DNA from 2 places in the Mesorhizobium sp. M0514 genome. Region 2 is predicted to be linked to the other one. Evidence: riboswitches for the same ligand, from Rfam matches in the RefSeq annotation. Region 2 holds a riboswitch; the other holds the start of a gene.
What was found. A riboswitch is a leader RNA that binds a small molecule or an ion and turns the genes downstream of it on or off. The one in region 2 is predicted to bind S-adenosylmethionine.
Positions count from the first base shown of each region.

Region 1: another riboswitch for S-adenosylmethionine. It lies ahead of NKI61_RS00275 (O-succinylhomoserine sulfhydrylase); the one in region 2 lies ahead of metX (homoserine O-acetyltransferase MetX).

Region 1 is NZ_JAMYQZ010000001.1:51,344-59,845, forward strand. It holds gene mmsB (multiple monosaccharide ABC transporter permease) at 1-894, shown strand, start outside; gene araD1 (AraD1 family protein) at 1,097-2,092, shown strand; gene NKI61_RS00260 (hypothetical protein) at 2,120-2,593, shown strand; gene NKI61_RS00265 (ABC transporter substrate-binding protein) at 2,587-3,357, opposite strand; gene NKI61_RS00270 (2'-deoxycytidine 5'-triphosphate deaminase) at 3,459-4,553, opposite strand; SAM riboswitch at 4,694-4,771, shown strand; gene NKI61_RS00275 (O-succinylhomoserine sulfhydrylase) at 4,829-6,019, shown strand; gene NKI61_RS00280 (ceramide glucosyltransferase) at 6,031-7,182, opposite strand; gene apaG (Co2+/Mg2+ efflux facilitator ApaG/CorD) at 7,404-7,796, shown strand; gene NKI61_RS00290 (Hsp33 family molecular chaperone) at 7,983-8,502, opposite strand, start outside.
Region 2 is NZ_JAMYQZ010000021.1:69,100-77,601, reverse strand. It holds gene NKI61_RS11610 (prephenate/arogenate dehydrogenase family protein) at 1-659, opposite strand, end outside; gene hisC (histidinol-phosphate transaminase) at 664-1,773, opposite strand; SAM riboswitch at 1,899-1,976, shown strand; gene metX (homoserine O-acetyltransferase MetX) at 2,037-3,206, shown strand; gene metW (methionine biosynthesis protein MetW) at 3,203-3,817, shown strand; gene NKI61_RS11590 (DUF1330 domain-containing protein) at 3,825-4,145, opposite strand; gene NKI61_RS11585 (glycosyltransferase family 2 protein) at 4,394-5,329, shown strand; gene NKI61_RS11580 (DUF1194 domain-containing protein) at 5,381-6,169, opposite strand; partial or broken gene NKI61_RS11575 (ABC transporter ATP-binding protein/permease) at 6,234-8,050, opposite strand; gene NKI61_RS11570 (class I SAM-dependent methyltransferase) at 8,188-8,502, opposite strand, start outside.

The sequences.
Region 1 (8,502 bases), on a different contig from region 2:
GCCGCGCAAGGGTATTGGATCGCCTATCACCGGATACCGAGCTTCATTGTCACGCTGGCCGGAATGCTGATCTTCCGCGGCATTTGCCAGGCGTTGCTTGGCGGCGGCTCGTCGGTGGGTCCGCTTCCCGACGACTTCAAGATGCTCAGTTCCGGCTTCATCCCGGATGTGATCGGCCCACTGACGCTCGTCCCGCCGGTCGTGAACGCAGCCGGCAAGACCATCATGGGCAGCGGCGTGACCCTGCACATGACGACGGTCGTGCTGGGGCTGATCGCCGTGCTCGCCTATGCCTATTTCGGGGTCCGCACCCGGCGCAAACGAGAACGCCATGGTTATGAGGCCGAGCCCTTCACCCTGTTCGTCGTCAAGACGCTGGTCGCCAGCGCGCTGGCGCTGTTCCTGGTCTATGAGTTTGCCAGCTACCGCGGCCTGCCCGTGGTGCTGCTGGTCATGGGCGTGCTGATCACGCTGTTCGTCTTCGTCACCAAGCGCATGACCATCGGGAGGCGCATCTACGCCATGGGCGGCAATCCCAAGGCGGCGCAGCTGTCGGGCATCAACACCGAGCGGCTGACGCTGATGGTGTTCATCAATATGGGCGTGCTGTCGGCGCTTGGCGGCCTGATCATCGCGGCTCGTCTCGGCCAGGCGGTGCCGGCGGCGGGTCTCGGCTCGGAGCTCGATGTCATCGCCGCAGTGTTCATCGGCGGCGCCTCGGCGATGGGCGGCGTCGGCCAGGTTATCGGGGCGGTCGTCGGCGGCTTCATCATGGGCGTGATGAACAACGGCATGTCGATCATGGGCGTCAATGTCGACTGGCAGCAGGTGGTCAAAGGCCTGGTGCTGCTCGGCGCCGTGATCTTCGACGTCTACAACAAGAACAAGGCCTGACAAGCTTCAGGCGAGGCAAGCAGGAGGCATACGATCGCGGCGCAGCCGGCAAATTGTCGGCATAAGAAGTCCCCCGAGGGATCAAGCTCGCGAGCGCAATCCGGACGAAGAGTTCAACCCGTGGCGCGGCTAGGTCCGAGCCGCGCAGGTCAAGGTTTGCCAAGAGGCATCCAAGGCCAAGCACATGAGAGAGGATTTCATCATGCTAATCTCCCAGATCCTCGACGACGCCGAGACCATCCGCGTCGTCGCCCGCAATGGCGGCGGCAAGACCAGGATCATCAACGGCGCCCGCAGCGTCTATTCGCTGGCCCTGGAAGCCGCGCGCACCGGAACGGGCCTCGCCGCGCTGATCGAACGCAAGGGGTTCGGTGAAGCGATAGACCTCGACGCCATCTACAAGAAGGGCCGGCTGGAGTCGCCGATCAATCATCCCGATCCTGCGCATCTGCATCTGACCGGCACCGGCCTGACCCATCTCGGCTCGGCGGCGACACGCGATTCCATGCACAAGAAGCTCAGCGATGGCGGCGAGGAGCAGCTTACCGATTCCATGAAGATGTTCCGCATGGGGCTCGAAGGCGGCAAGCCGGCCAAGGGCCAGACCGGCGTGCAGCCGGAATGGTTCTACAAGGGCAACGGCACCATGGCGGTGGCGCCGGGCGCCGCACTGATGTCGCCGGCCTTTGCGCAGGACGCCGGCGAGGAGCCGGAAATCGCCGGCATCTATGTCATCGGCGACGACGGCGCGCCGTTCCGCGTCGGCTTCACGCTGTCGAACGAGTTTTCCGATCATGTTACCGAGCGGGTGAACTATCTGTTCCTGGCCCATTCCAAACTGCGCAACGCCTCGTTCGGGCCGGAAATCCTGATCGGCGACCTGCCGGCCGACGTCAGGGGCTCATCGCGAATCTATCGCGACAGCAATTTGCTGTGGGAAAAGCCGTTCCTGTCGGGCGAAGCGAACATGTCGCACACAATCGCCAATCTCGAACATCATCACTTCAAATATTCGGCCTTCCGCCAGCCGGGCGACGTGCATGTGCACATGTTCGGCACGGCGACGCTGTCCTTTGCCGACGGCATCAAGACTCAGGCCGGCGACGTTTTCGAGATCGAGGCCGCGGATTTCGGCCTGCCGCTGCGCAACCCGCTGGAGATTGAGCAGCCGGTTAAGGTGGCGGTGAAGGCGCTTTGAGGCAGCATCACAATTTGGGAGCCGGAAATGAACGGAATGCGGCTTGTCATTGTGTTCACGGGCGTGGCCCTGTTCCTGACCCAACCGTCGGTGGCCTTTAGCGCCGGCCAGTGCAGCCCGAAGTCCTATCGTGAAGCCCGTTTGGCGATGACGAGCCGTCTTCTAGCAACCGGCTATTCGAAAGCCCAGGTGAGCTTTCTGATGCGCAACACGGATCACATGACATCAGCGCTTCGCAGCGACAGGCTGAACAACAATGGCAAGGTCTGCGGCATCGACTCCGCCAAGGCCCATGTCCTCGGTTGCCTCGACAAGCAGTTGTTCCCCTTGAAGCGCGGCTCAAACGCTTCGCTCGACGAGGTCAAACTGACCGAAGGCTTTTTGGGGCAGGAAACGTTTGGCCGCACGCGAACTGCTGTTTATCGGCCATTTTCATGCCTGCCTTGGCGCCGCGAAATCGTATCTCTTTCGCGGCTGACGCCGGCGGACGGGACTCAATAGATATCGAAATCGAAATACTTGGCCTGGATCTTCTTGTAAGTGCCGTCGGCGACAATGGCGTCTATCGCCGCGTTGAGCTTGTCGCGAAGTGCCGTGTCCTCCAGGCGGACAGCGATGCCGGCTTGCGTCTCGGTGCCCTTGACGTCACCGACAAGCTTGCAGCAGCCGTCGCTCGCCTTCTTCAGCCAGTCCATCAGCACGAATTTGTCGGAGATGACGGCGTCGAGACGGCCGTTCTGCAAGTCGGTGATCGCCTCTTCCTGGGTGGGGTAGAGTTTCGCCTCGGCGCCGGCCTTGCCATAGGCGTCCTGCGCATAGTCGGCCTGGGTGGTCGAGGCCTGCGCGCCCACCGTCTTGCCGGCAAGGGCTGCCGGTTCGGTGGAAGTGAGGTCGCTGTCCTTGGGCGCCACCAGCGCCAGCGGCGTCGTGTAGTATTTGTTGGTGAAGGCGACCTGTTTCTTGCGCTCCTCGGTGATGCTCATCGAGGCGATGATGGCGTCGAACTTTTTCGCCTGCAGCGCCGGGATGATGCCGTCCCAGTCCTGGGTGACGATCTCGCACTCGACCTTCATCTGCGCACACAGCGCATTGGCAATGTCGATGTCGAAGCCCTCGATCTTGCCGTCCGCGGTGATGGTGTTGAAGGGCGGATAAGCGCCCTCGGTGCCGATCTTCAATTTCTCCTGCGCCTCAGCCAGCGAGCCGGCCGATATCACCAGCATGGCAGCGCCCGCTGCCGATATGATCCATCTTGAAATCTGCATTTTGGTTCCCCTTGCGCGCCGTTCTCTTGCCGGCCACCGAAAGGCAGCCAAGCATGGTGAGGCAGCGCAGGCAAGTATTTTGCCTGACGGTGATCGAAGGTTCAGCCGGCGGGGCGGAAATGCTTGGAGAGCTTGAGGCCTTGCGCCTGGTAATTCGAGCCGAGATCGGTGCCGTAAAGCGCCTGCGGCCGCTTCAGCATGTGTTCGTAGACCAGCCGGCCGACGATCTGGCCGTGGTCGAGGATGAACGGCACTTCGTGGCTGCGCACTTCGAGCACCGCCCGGCTGCCGGTGCCGCCTGAGGCCGAATGGCCGAAGCCCGGATCGAAGAAGCCGGCATAGTGAACACGGAATTCGCCAACCAGCGGATCGAAGGGCGTCATCTCGGCGGCGTAGAGCGGCGGCACGTGCACGGCTTCGCGGCTGACCAGGATGTAGAACTCGTCCGGGTCGAGCACCAGTTCGCCGGCGCCGCTCTTATAGAGCGGCTCCCAGAAATCGACGGCATCCTGGGCGGCGCGCTTGTCGACATCGACCAAGCCGGTGTGATGCTTGCCGCGATAGCCGACCAGGCCGTTCTGGTCGCCGTCAAGATCGATCGACAGCGCAATGCCGCCGCCGGAAATGTTGGGCGGCTCGGTCGCCACCAGCATCTCGGCGCGGTGCAATTCGTTCAGTTCTGCCTCCGACAACAGCGCGTTGCCAGTGCGAAAGCGGATCTGCGACAGCCTCGATCCGGCGCGTACGACGATCGGGAAGGTGCGTGGACTGACTTCGAGATAAAGCGGCCCGTGATAGCCGGGGGCGATCTTGTCGAACTCATGGCCGCGATCGGTCATCACCCGGGTGAAGATGTCGAGCCGGCCGGTCGAGCTCTTCGGGTTGGCCGAGGCCGACACGTTTGGGGGCAGCGCCAGGCTTTCGAGCAGCGGCACGATGTAGACGCAGCCGGTTTCCAGCACCGCGCCCTCGGCGAGACTGAATTCGTGCAATTTCAGCCGGTGAAGCTTGTCGGCCACCAGATGATCGGGACCCGGCAGGAAGGAGGCGCGCACGCGAAAAGCCTTGTCGCCGAGCCTGAGATCGAGGCTCGCCGGCTGCACCTGGTCGACATCGAGCGCGCGCGGCGACTTCAGCGCGCCGGACTGAAACAGCGCGGAAATGTCCTGATCGGGAAGAATGCCTGTCTGCCGCAAAAGGCTGGCTCCGCTCCAAGGTCGGTCTCTTTGTGGCAGGTTCTTGCCGCAAAACCGCTGGATATTATTGCGGAACCTGCCTGGTACAAACCTCTTAATGAAGCCGGCAATTGACGCAAGCGCAGGTGAGGTCTAAAGGGTGGTTATCCCGTGGTGATTTGGCCGGTCGGCTTGCAGCCACGTTAAACAAGTCGCTAAAGGACCGTCGGGCCGCAAGGCCATATGGACCGGTTGCGACTTTCGCGGCCGGTTTTTTTGTGTCTGGAACAAAAGCCATGAGCACCAAGAAGCGTAACTGGAAACCTCAGACCGCACTCGTGCACGGGGGAACGCTGCGTTCCCAGTTCGGCGAGACGTCCGAAGCGATGTACCTCACCCAAGGCTATGTCTACGAGACGGCGCAGGCTGCCGAGGCCCGTTTCAAGGGCGAGGAGCCGGGCTTCATCTATTCGCGCTATGCCAACCCTACCGTCGACATGTTCGAAAAGCGCATGTGCGCGCTGGAGGGTGCCGAAGATGCGCGCGCAACGGCGTCCGGCATGGCGGCGGTGACGGCAGCGCTCCTGTGCAGCGCCAAGGCCGGCGACCATATCGTTGCGGCGCGCGCGCTGTTCGGCTCCTGCCGCTGGGTGGTGGAGACGCTGGCGCCGAAATACGGCATCGAGGCAACGCTGGTCGACGGCACCGACATCGCCAACTGGGAAAAGGCGGTGCGGCCGAACACGAAACTGTTCTTCCTGGAAAGCCCGACCAATCCGACGCTGGAAGTGGTCGACATCGCAGCGGTGGCGGCGCTCGCCACCTCGATCGGCGCCAGGCTGATCGTCGACAATGTCTTTGCCACGCCCTTGCAGCAGAAGCCCTTGCAGCTCGGCGCCCATATCGTCGTCTACTCCGCGACCAAGCACATTGACGGCCAGGGACGCTGTCTCGGCGGCATCATCCTGTCGGACAAGAAATGGATCGACGAGAATTTGCACGACTATTTCCGCCACACCGGCCCGAGCCTGTCGCCGTTCAACGCCTGGACGCTGCTCAAGGGCCTGGAGACGCTGCCGGTTCGGGTGCGCCAGCAGACGGAAAGCGCGGCCAAGATCGCGGATTTCCTGGCAGGACGGCCGGAAATCGCCCGCGTCATCTATCCCGGCCGCGCCGACCACCCGCAGGCCGACATCGTCAAGAAGCAGATGACAGGCGGATCGACGCTGATCTGCCTCGACGTCAAGGGCGGCAAGCAGGCGGCCTTCGCCTTGCAGAACGCGCTCGACATCGTGCTGATCTCCAACAATCTCGGCGACGCCAAGAGCCTGATCACCCATCCGGCGACCACCACGCACAAGAACCTCAGCGACGAAGCTCGCGCCGAGCTTGGCATCGGGCCGGGAACGCTCAGGCTGTCGGTCGGTCTTGAGGATACGGACGATCTGCTGGAGGACGTTGCGCAGGCGCTGAAGGCAGCCGGATAGGCCGCGAGGCGTCACGCTCCCGACGAAACCTCTTCCAGTTCGGCCGTCTTGGTGCCGATGGTCATGATGTTGCCGCGCCAGTCGACGGCGCCGCTCAGCCAGCCGCGCGCCCAGATGGCGGGAAGCATCATGTCGCGCACCATCATCGCCGGGACCATGCGCAGCGACAGGTGCCAGCCCTTGGCCGCGGCCAGCGCGCATTCGGGAATGTAGGCCGCCGTCAGCACGGCCAACACCGTGGCCGGCAGGCTGATGCCGGCACTTGCGGCCGCCACCAGCGCCAACGCCAACGGCACGGCGACGCCGGTCAGGATCTCGGGTGCGAAAAACAGCGGGAAAGTGACGCGGCGCAACCGCGCCCAGCGCGCCTGACGCGACCAGATGTCGGCAAGTCGGCGCTGCCCCAGTAGTTGCTCGAAAGGCGAGGCAACGAGATTGACGCGCAGGCCCAGTCCGTTGACCAGCTTGGTTGCAGCAGCATCCTCGGCGATCTCGGCGGCCAGCGCGCGGATACCGCCATTGGTATCGAGCATCGGCTTGTTCCACAGCATGCTCTTGCCCTGGGCAAAGCCGAGGCCAAGCGCCTCGCCGGCATATTGCCAGCGCGCCTGCAGCGTGTTGAGGAACGCGCATTCGACCTCGGCCCAGAAGCCTTCCGGCCGCGAGCCGATCGGCGTCGAGCAGATAAGCCCGGTATTGGTACGCCAGGCCGCCATCAGGTGCTGGACGTAATCCCTAGGCATCAGCACGTTGGAATCCGCCAGAATAACCCAATGATTGCGCGCCGCTTCCCAGCCCTTGACGCAGTTGTTGAGCTTCGGGTTGCTGCTGACGCGGTCGTCGCCGATCAGCAGCCGGGCCGGCACGTTGGGAAACAGGACGATCGCCCTGTTTATCAGTTTGACGACGGGATCGTCGGCGTGAGCGACGCAGAAGATCAGTTCGTAGCGCGGCCAGTCGAGCGAGAAGGCTCGCTGCAGCGTCTCTTGTGTGAACGGCTCCACGCCGCGCGACGGCACGACGATCGAGACCGGTGGCTGCTCGTCGGACGGCGGAGGGATAAGGCGACGCGCTTGCAGTTTCGACGAAGCAAGCAGGATGCTGGCGAGATTGGAATGAAGCAAAGCGGAGGAAGCGAAGGCGGCTGTGAGAGCTAGTTCCATGAGATCTGGTCACTCCGGAAAGGCCGCTCGCGGCTGCTTTGTCAGTCGACAGATGGGCCTTGAGTCGCCGGCAAGGTTTGCGCACACCAACACTGTCATGTGTCACTTAAATGACATTGTTTGTCGGCACCTCCGCTTTGAGGCTGGCAGGACATGCCGTTGTGCGCGTATCAAACCGCATAGCGCGACAAATGTTCCTTGCCGCGCAACCGGAGCAGCCCATGTATCGCGCCGTCACGCGCAACATCGAAGTGCAGGTCAGACCGTTCTACCTGGAGGACCGCTCGGACCCGGCGGAGAACCGTTATGTCTGGGGCTACCAGGTGACGATCGACAACCAGTCCGACGATTTCGTGCAGCTTATGTCGCGTTACTGGCACATCACCGACGGCAGCGGCCGGATCGAGGAAGTGCGCGGCGCCGGCGTGGTCGGCGACCAGCCTGAGCTCAATCCGGGCGACAGCTATCAATACACGTCAGGCTGCCCGCTCTCGACGCCCTCCGGCATCATGGTCGGCCACTACACCATGCGCAACAAAAAGGGCGAGACGTTCGACGTCGCTATTCCCGCGTTTTCGCTGGATCTGCCGGGGACGCGGCGGACGGTGAATTAGGGGTTTTCTCCCCATCTCTATACGGGGAGAAATGCCCGGCAGTGCAATGAGGGGCGACGCCGGACTCATGAGGTTATCTTCCACGCACATGACGTAGGCTATGCGCGGCCATTCACCAAAGTTCGCGCTGCCCCTCATCCGCCCTTCGGGCACCTTCTCCCCGTGAACGGGGAGAAGGAAGAGATGCTACTGAGTTGCAAACTCCGCCGGGTCGAAGTCGTACTGCTTCGAGCAGAACTCGCAGGCGACGTGGATGCCGCCATCTTCGGTGCTGTCCTTGATCTCCTGCGCGGAAAACCCCTCGAGGATGCCGCGTATCTTGTCCCTTGAGCAGGAACATTGGTCGGCAACCGGCACGCCGCCGAAGACGCGCACGCCATGTTCGTGGAACAGCCTGTAGAGCAGCCGCTCGGCGCCGATGGTCGGGTCGATCAGCTCGGTCGGCTCGATGGTGCCGAGCAGCGCCACCAGCTCGCGCCAAGAATTGTCGGCCGGCTCGTTCATCACGTCGCGCGGATCGCCGTCGCCCCCCGAAATGTCGGGCACGCGCATGCGCTCGGGCGACTGCGGCAGGAACTGCGCCAGGATACCGCCGGCGCGCCACTGCTCGCGCGCACCGCCGGGGCCGGGCGTCAGCAGCTTGGCCACCGACAGCCTGAGGTCGGTCGGGATCTGCTCCGACTGGCGGAAATAGGTGCGCGCGGCG
Region 2 (8,502 bases):
GCCGAATATTTGATCACTTCCGACTTGGTCACCGATTCCAGATCGTCGGCCGTGCCGACGATGTTGTAGGCAATGATGTGCGGCAGATGCGAAACGATGGCCAGCGTCATGTCATGATGCTGCGGGTCCATCGTGTCGATGTTGGAGCCGCAGCGCCGCCAGAATTCCGACAGCTTTTCCAGCGCGGCCGGATCGGTTCCCGGCAGCGGCGTGAAGATGCACCAGCGGTTTTCGAACAGCTCGGCGAAACCCGCATCCGGGCCCGATTTCTCCGTACCCGCCAGCGGGTGCCCCGGAATGAAGTGCACGCCGTCCGGCACATAGGGCTGCATTTGCGCAATGACGGAGGCCTTGGTCGAACCGACATCGGTGAGGATGGCGCCTTTTTTCAGCGCCGCTGCGATCTCTTGCGCCACCTCGCCCGACGACCCCACTGGCACCGAGACGATGATCAGGTCGGCGTCGCGGACCGCTTCCCTGGCGTAGGTGGTGTAGCTCTCGCCAAGACCGAGCTCCTTCGCCCGCGCCAGCGTGGCCGGGCTGCGCGTCGCGATGGCGACATGGCGGGCCAGGCCCTCGCGGCGGATGATGCGGGCCAGCGACGAGCCGATCAGGCCGATGCCGACCAGCGCGATCTTTTCAAACATCGGTGCTGTCATTGTTTCAGCTTTTCAGGAATGTCGTGAGGGCATCGATGACGCCGCGATTTGCTTCTTCGGTGCCGACGCTCATGCGCAGCGCATTGGGAAAGCCATAGCCGGTAACGCGCCGCAATATATAGCCGCGCTGGGTGAGGTAATCGTCCGCCGCCTCAGCCGAATGCCTCTTGTCGTCGGGAAAGTGGATGAGGACGAAATTGCCGACGCTGGGCGTCACGCGCAGCCCAAGCTTCGTCAGTTCTTCATTCAACCAGGTAAGCCAGGTCTCGTTGTGCAACGAACTGCGCTCGACATGGGCGCGGTCGCGGATGGCGGCAATGCCGGCCTCGATCGCTGTTGCGTTGACGTTGAAAGGGCCGCGGATGCGGTTGATGGCATCGACGATGTGCAGTGGGCCATACATCCAGCCGATGCGCGCGCCGCCAAGGCCGAGCTTGGAGAAGGTGCGGGTCATGACCACATTCTGCGCGCTGCCCGCCAGCTCGATACCTGCCTCATAGTCATTGCGCCTGACATACTCGGCATAGGCCGCGTCCAGCACCAGAAGCACGTTGCCTGGGAGCGCGGCATGCAGGCGGCGGACCTCCTGGAACGGCAGATAGGTGCCGGTCGGGTTGTTGGGATTGGCGAGGAAGATGATTTTGGTCCGCGGCGTCACCGCGGCCAGGATCGCGTCGACGTCGGCGCGCTCCTCGGTTTCCTTCACAGCAACCGGCTTGGCCCCCGCCGACTGAATGTAGATCTTGTAGACCATGAAGGCATGTTCGGTAAAAATCGCCTCATCGCCTGGCGCAAGATAGGTCTGCGCCAGCAGGCCAAGTATCTCGTCGGAACCGTTGGAGCAGATGATGTTTGCCGGGTTGAGGCCGTGCACCTCGGCGATCGCCTCGCGCAGCCGGCGGGCGGTGCCGTCGGGATAGACATCAAGCTTGCTGGCCACTTCGCGCGCGGCCTCGATCGCCTTCGGCGACGGGCCGAGCGGGTTCTCGTTCGACGACAATTTATGGACCTTGGCGACGCCGGCAGGTGCCGTGCTCTTGCCCGGTACATAGGCGTCGATGTCCATGATGCCCGCGCGGGGCGTCGGCCGTGCCTTGCCCGCTGTCTTGTCCATGTCGCAAATCCATCCAGAATGCCTCCGTCCGGAGGCCGCAGCGGAAATACAAGCCGTAGCCGCGAATGTCGAGAGGCGGGCATAGCTGGCCGTTGACGCCGGGCCGCACGAGTTCTAGAAGAACGCAACAGTTCCGTGGTGATTTGGCCGGTCGGCTTGCAGCCACGTTAAACAACTCGCTAAAGGGCCGTTTGCGTGACGTAACCGGCTTTGCGATCGCATTGCCGGTTTTTTATTGCCTGACGGCGGGCAAGGAGAGTCACATGGCCGCGCTCCGCGCTACAAAAACCAACAACGAGGCCGACAGCCCGTCGAGCCCGGTGTTGCGTTTTGGCCCTGACAAGCCGCTGAAGCTCGACGCCGGCACGCTTTTGTCGCCGTTCCAGATCGCCTACCAGACCTATGGCACCCTCAACGATGCCCGCACCAACGCCATCCTGGTCTGCCACGCGCTGACCGGCGACCAGCATGTCGCCAACACCAATCCGGTGACCGGCAAGCCCGGCTGGTGGGAAGTGCTGATCGGTCCCGGCAAGATCATCGACACCAACCGCTTCTTCGTCATCTGCTCCAACGTCATCGGCGGGTGCCTCGGCTCCACCGGTCCGGCCTCGACCAATCCCGCCACCGGCAAGCCCTACGGCCTCGACCTGCCAATCATCACCATCCGCGACATGGTGCGGGCGCAATTGATGCTGGTCGACCATTTCGGCATCGAAAAGCTGTTTTGCGTGCTCGGCGGCTCGATGGGCGGCATGCAGGTGCTGGAATGGGCATCGTGCTATTCCGAGCGCGTCTTCTCGGCCCTGCCGATCGCCACAGGCGCACGCCATTCCTCGCAGAACATCGCCTTCCACGAGGTCGGCCGGCAGGCCGTCATGGCCGATCCGGACTGGCATGGCGGCAAATATTTCGAGCACGGCAAGCGCCCGGAAAAGGGGCTCGCCGTGGCGCGCATGGCCGCCCACATCACCTATCTGTCGGAAGCCGCCCTGCATCGGAAATTCGGCCGCAATCTGCAGGACCGCGAAGCACTGACCTTCGGTTTCGACGCAGATTTCCAGATCGAAAGCTATCTGCGCCACCAGGGCATGACATTCGTCGACCGCTTCGACGCCAACTCCTACCTCTACATGACCCGTTCGATGGATTATTTCGACCTCGCCGCCGACCATGGCGGCCGGTTGGCAGATGCCTTTGCCGGGACCAAGACCCGCTTCTGCCTGGTGTCCTTCACCTCGGACTGGCTGTTCCCGACCGAGGAGAGCCGCTCGATCGTGCATGCGCTCAACGCCGCCGGCGCCTCCGTCTCCTTCGTCGAGATCGACACCGACCGCGGCCATGATGCCTTCCTGCTCGATGAACCCGAACTGTTTGCCGCCATCAAGGGCTTCATCGGCTCGGCGGCCCGCGCAAGGGGGCTCGCCTCATGAGCGTCAATGGCAGCCAGCGCGTCGACCTCGAAGTCGTGGCCAACCTGATACCGCCGCAGTCGCGGGTGCTCGATGTCGGCTCCGGCGACGGCCTGCTGCTCGAACTCCTGCAGGAGACCAAGCAGGTCGACGGCCGCGGGCTGGAGCTGTCGCAGCGCGGCGTCAATGAATGCGTGGCGCGCGGTCTCTCGGTCATCCAGGGCGATGCCGATACCGACCTCGAATTCTATCCGGACAAGGGTTTTGACTTCGTCGTCCTGTCTCAGACGCTGCAGGCGACCCGCAACCCGAAGCTGGTGCTCGACGAGCTGCTGCGAATCGGCAACCGCGCCATCGTCTCCTTCCCCAATTTCGGCCACTGGCGGGTGCGGCTGTCGCTGTTCGTCAATGGCCGGATGCCGGTGACCGCGGACCTGCCCTATTCCTGGTACGACACGCCCAACATCCATTTCTGCACCATCCGCGACTTCGTCAATCTGGTCGAGGAACTCGGCGCTTCGGTCGAGAAAGCCACCGCGCTCGACGGCAACGGCCAGAAGATCGGCCTGTCGATGCCATGGTGGTTCTGGAATTTCTTCGGCCAGCAAGCGGTGTTCTTGCTGAAGCGGTAGTTTGCCCCTATTCCAGCACGTCCGTCGCCTTGTGCGGGTGCTGAACGCCATCGGCGATGATCACATCGGCGTGGGAGTTGTCGGTGCGCAAGGCCAGAATCTCCCGATAGGCTGATGAATCGTACCAGCCCCACGCATGCGCCCTGTCCGGAAACTCGATGACGATCAGATGCCCGGGCCATTCGTTTTCGACCACGTCCATGTCGCCGCCGTGGACAAGGAAGCGGCCGCCGAACGGCTCCAATGTGGCGTCGATCCTCTGCAGATACTCGACAATCTGCGGGCCCATTGTGACTTGACGCATATGGGCGACGGCGTAGGCGGCCATGGCTGAACTCCCTGTGAGATCGAAGCCCGACGACCGGCTTCGTTGGCGCAATCTGCAGACATGATGGCCATCGGTCGATTACGTCTGGGGTAATCGGCCGGCTTACCGGCGTCCTGGCTCAACAGTTTGTGATGACATTGCCGCTGGTTTTTTGTAGCGTCGAATCGAATACCATCCCGGGGTAAGGCTTGGACGGCGACCATCAAAACCTCCGGCCTCCAGGCATTTCGGGGCACAATCGAAGCAACATGTCCAAGGCAACCGACCTCGCTCCGCTGATCTCGGTGATCACACCGACGCACAATCGCCGCAGCAAGGTGGTGCGCGCCGTGGAGAGCGTGCTGGCGCAGAATTTTCCCCGGTTCGAACACATTGTCGTCGATGACGGCTCGACCGACGGTACGGCAGCCGCACTTGCCGAAATCCGCGATCCACGGCTGATCTATGTTGGCTCGAAATGGCGCGGCGCCAATGCCGCCCGCAATGCCGGCATCGAGCGGGCGCAGGCGCCGGTGGTGACATTCCTCGATTCCGACGACGTCTATTTGCCGGATCGCCTGGCGCGGACGCTGGAGCAGTTCGACAACAATCCCTCGCTCGAAGTGCTGATCAGTTCCTTCGTGTCGCTGAAGGGCAATCGCCGCACCAACTGCGTCAACCGCGAGGCGCTGCTGAGCCGCGACTCGCTGGAGCGGGCCCTTGTCGCGCAGACCATCTTCATTGCCGGGTCGGCAATCACCGCCCGGCGCGAGTCGCTGCTGGCCATCGGCGGCTACGACAGTGACGTCACGCGCATGCAGGATCGCGAATTGTTGCTGCGCTTTGCCCGTCGCAGCGGCGCGCAGCTGTCCGAAGTGATCGACTGGAAAAAGTACAACTCGGAGAATTCGATCTCCGGTCGCCGGGACGGCTATGTCGAAGCCTATGCGAGCTTGATCGACAAGCACCCCTATATCGCCGACCGCTACCCCTACATTCCGCCTTACATGATCGCCCGGCAGCTCATCGCCGATGCACTCAAGGGCAGGGTTTCGCAGGCGTTCTCCGGCTATATGGCCAACCGGTCGTCGAAGGCGCTTGGCTATTCGCTGCCGCAGCTGTTGCGTGGCTATGTCGGCGGCCGGCGCTGGCGCCGCGATCTCTATGCCGAATTTCGCGACAAATACGGTGCACGGCCGGCCTGAAGTTTGCCGACAAGCCGCGCAGCGGCTTTCCCCTCCGAACTGCCTCAAACCTCATTTGTCGAGTTCCGGCAGATATGGGTCGGAATATAGCCGCCGGTCGCGTTCGCCCTGTAGGCAGTCCATGGGTGCGGCGGCATCGATCGGGACCACGGTCGCATCGGCGATGCCGCTCACCTCCAGGATCAGCTTGCGGCGTATGGCGGTGGCGAATTCCGAGGCCGCATAGATCGGCAACACGAAGGAGCCGGGCCCACCGGTGACGCAGTCGTCATAATACTGGTCGAGATGGCTGAAGGTCGGCGACGGGCTGATCAGGATCGGCAGGCCGTTGATGACGATGCCCTTGGCCACCGCCGCATCGCGTGTCGTGGCGACGGGCAGCCCGGTGTTGTTGGGACCGTCGCCGGAAATGTCGATGACGCTGCGTGGCGCATCGAACCCCGTGCCCTCGAACAGCCCGGCGCCGAAGGCAAGCGCACCGGAAATCGAGGTGCCGCGAAAGCTGCGGAACGGCCGCGCTTCTATTCTGTCGGCGAAGGCGTTGGCGCTCTCTGCGCTGTCGATCACCTGCCAGGCGATGACGCCATCCTCGCGCACGACGCCCGCCCATTCGAAATAGGCAAGCGCGATGCGCCCGGTGGTTCCCGAGCGCACGGCCTTGATGAAATCGGGATGCCTGAGCGCCTCGACATAGCCCGCGCGCTGCAGCGCGAACTCCCTCTCGTCCATCGACTGTGAGATGTCGACGGCCAGCACCAGTTCGACATCCACGGCAACGGCCGGGGCAGCCACGGGCGTGGTGCAGGCAAGGCAGGCAAGCAGGCTGAGCGCATCGAGCATGGCCGCACCACCGACGTTTCGACCCGTGAATCTTCGCCGCGATCGCGGCGAAATAAAGCCCCTTCTACTTTCGCCGCACGGCCGCTTTCGGCGGCGGGTCGATGGCGCCGGTCCTGACTCGGGCGGGTTTCAGTGGCGCAGCACCCGTATCCTTCACGATGTTCAATGCGCGTGGAAAGAAATGACCATTGTGCAGTCCGCGCCCGATGTTGAGGATCGCGGTTTCCGGCAGGCGTTTCTCCAGCATGGACAGTACCCTTCGCAGCGAAGGACCATCGAACGCGTCCATCGCTTCGTCGATGATCACCCATTTCGGCTGCCGCAAGGCCAGCCTGGCGAAGGCCAGCGACCGCTGTTCGTCATCGTTGAGTTCACGCTCCCAGCGTGCGGAACGGTCGAGCGAGGATGACAGCCGCTCGAGGCCGACCTCGGCCAGCACCGCCCCAAAATCAGCATCGCCAGCCGGCGCCGAGCCATTCGGATGCAGCACTTCGCGTAACGTGCCGGCAGGAAAATACGGAACACGCGGCACGAAAATCGGCGTTTCTCCGGCCGGCAAGCCGATCCGCCCGCTGCCCCAGGGCCAAAGGCCGGCAATGGCGCGGAAGAACAATGTCTTGCCGGCGCCTGGGTCGCCGGTGATCACGACGCGCTCACCGGGATGGATCTCGACATGGCTGTCTGAAAGTTTGGTGCAGCCCTCCGGCGAGGCCACTTGGAGCTTCTCGAAGGTCAGGCTGCCATTGGCGTTATCGCCGAATTCGATGCGCTTTTCCTTGTCGTGCAACACATCGGTTTCATCGAGCGCAATGCGGAAGTCGGCAACGCGCATCAGCGTGGCGCGCCAGTCGGCGATGCCGCCGATATTGTTGATGAACCAGCGCAGCGACGAGTGCACCTGGTTGAAGGCGCCGACCGCCATCATCAACCCGCCAAAGCTGATATCGCCTGAAAAATAGACCGGCGATGCCACAAGGATCGGCGCCACCACGGTGATCCAGCCATAGGTATCGGTCACCCAGGAAAGGTTGATCTGCGCTTTGTAGATGTTTCGCATCGCGCCCAGCACCGTGCCAAGGTCGATTTCGAGCCGTCTCTTGGCATCGGCTTCGCCGTGATAGAGCGCGATGGCGTCGACATTCTCGTTGACGCGCACCATCCCGGAACGCAGCTCGGCCTCGCGGGTGTAGCGGTCGCTGTTGAGGCGGATCAGCGGCCGCCCGACCAGCCAGCTCAGCCAGGAGGCGATGCCGGCATAGAGGAACGCGGCCCAGACCATGTAGCCCGGTATCGCCAGCGACCAGCCGTTGATGTGGAAGACGAAGCCCGACGAGAGTTGCCAAAGCACGCCGACGAACGACACCAGCAGGATGAAGGATTGCAGCAGGCCGACGCCGAGGTCCGTCGACAGATCGGACAGATGCGCGGCATCCTGCTGCATGCGCTGGTCGGGATTGACGCCGATGGCGCCGGCATTGGCGAGCCGGAAGGCCCGCGCCGGCCGCATCCATTGGTCGATCAGGTCGAGCGTCAGCGCCTCGCGCAGCTTCAGCCGGATCATCTGGTTGAGCCAGGTCTGAGCGATGTTGAGCAGGAGCAGCGTGCCGGCAATCACGGCAAAGATCATCAGCTGATGCAGGAAGGCCGCCATGTCGCGACGCGCCAGCGCATCGTAGAAAGGCTGGTTCCAGCGGTTGAGCAGAACCTGGCCGATCGACGTGGCGACGATGACCGCCATAATGCCGACCGACGTCCAGACCAGCCACTTGCGCACCGGTGAGCCTATCAGCGCCCGTTTGATCGTCGCCACCTGATCGCGCAGGCTGCTGGCTTCGACGGTTACCGGCTGAGCGTGGCGGACTTGTCCGGTTGATCAGCCATGCACGAGGTCCTTGCGTTCAGAAGCGTTGCTGAAACCAGATGGAGAGACTTGAAGGCATCCGCCGCTCAAACGGACCGCGAATGCATCTGCGACAGATAGGTGGGAAAAACCCACGCAACACCAGTTTTCATGATGATCACGAAGGTGTCACCTGACGCGTCGTCGATGTCACCCCTTCCGCCCGGCGGCCAAGCCGCGTCGCACCGTGCGGTGACAGTACCGGCACGAAGACACGGCGCGAGGCGCGCTGCGCGACCGGCACGCCCTGATAGAGCCGCTTCTGCGCCTCGACCACGATGACGCCGGAAAAGATCGGCCAGAACCGCCGGCCGGCGCGCTCCAGCACATTGTGGAACCGCATCATGAAGCGCCGCGGCGATGGCGGGAAGAACAGCGCGTCGGACCAGGAAGCCGGTGTGAAATTCGCCTCGCGGAGCAATTCTGTCAGCTG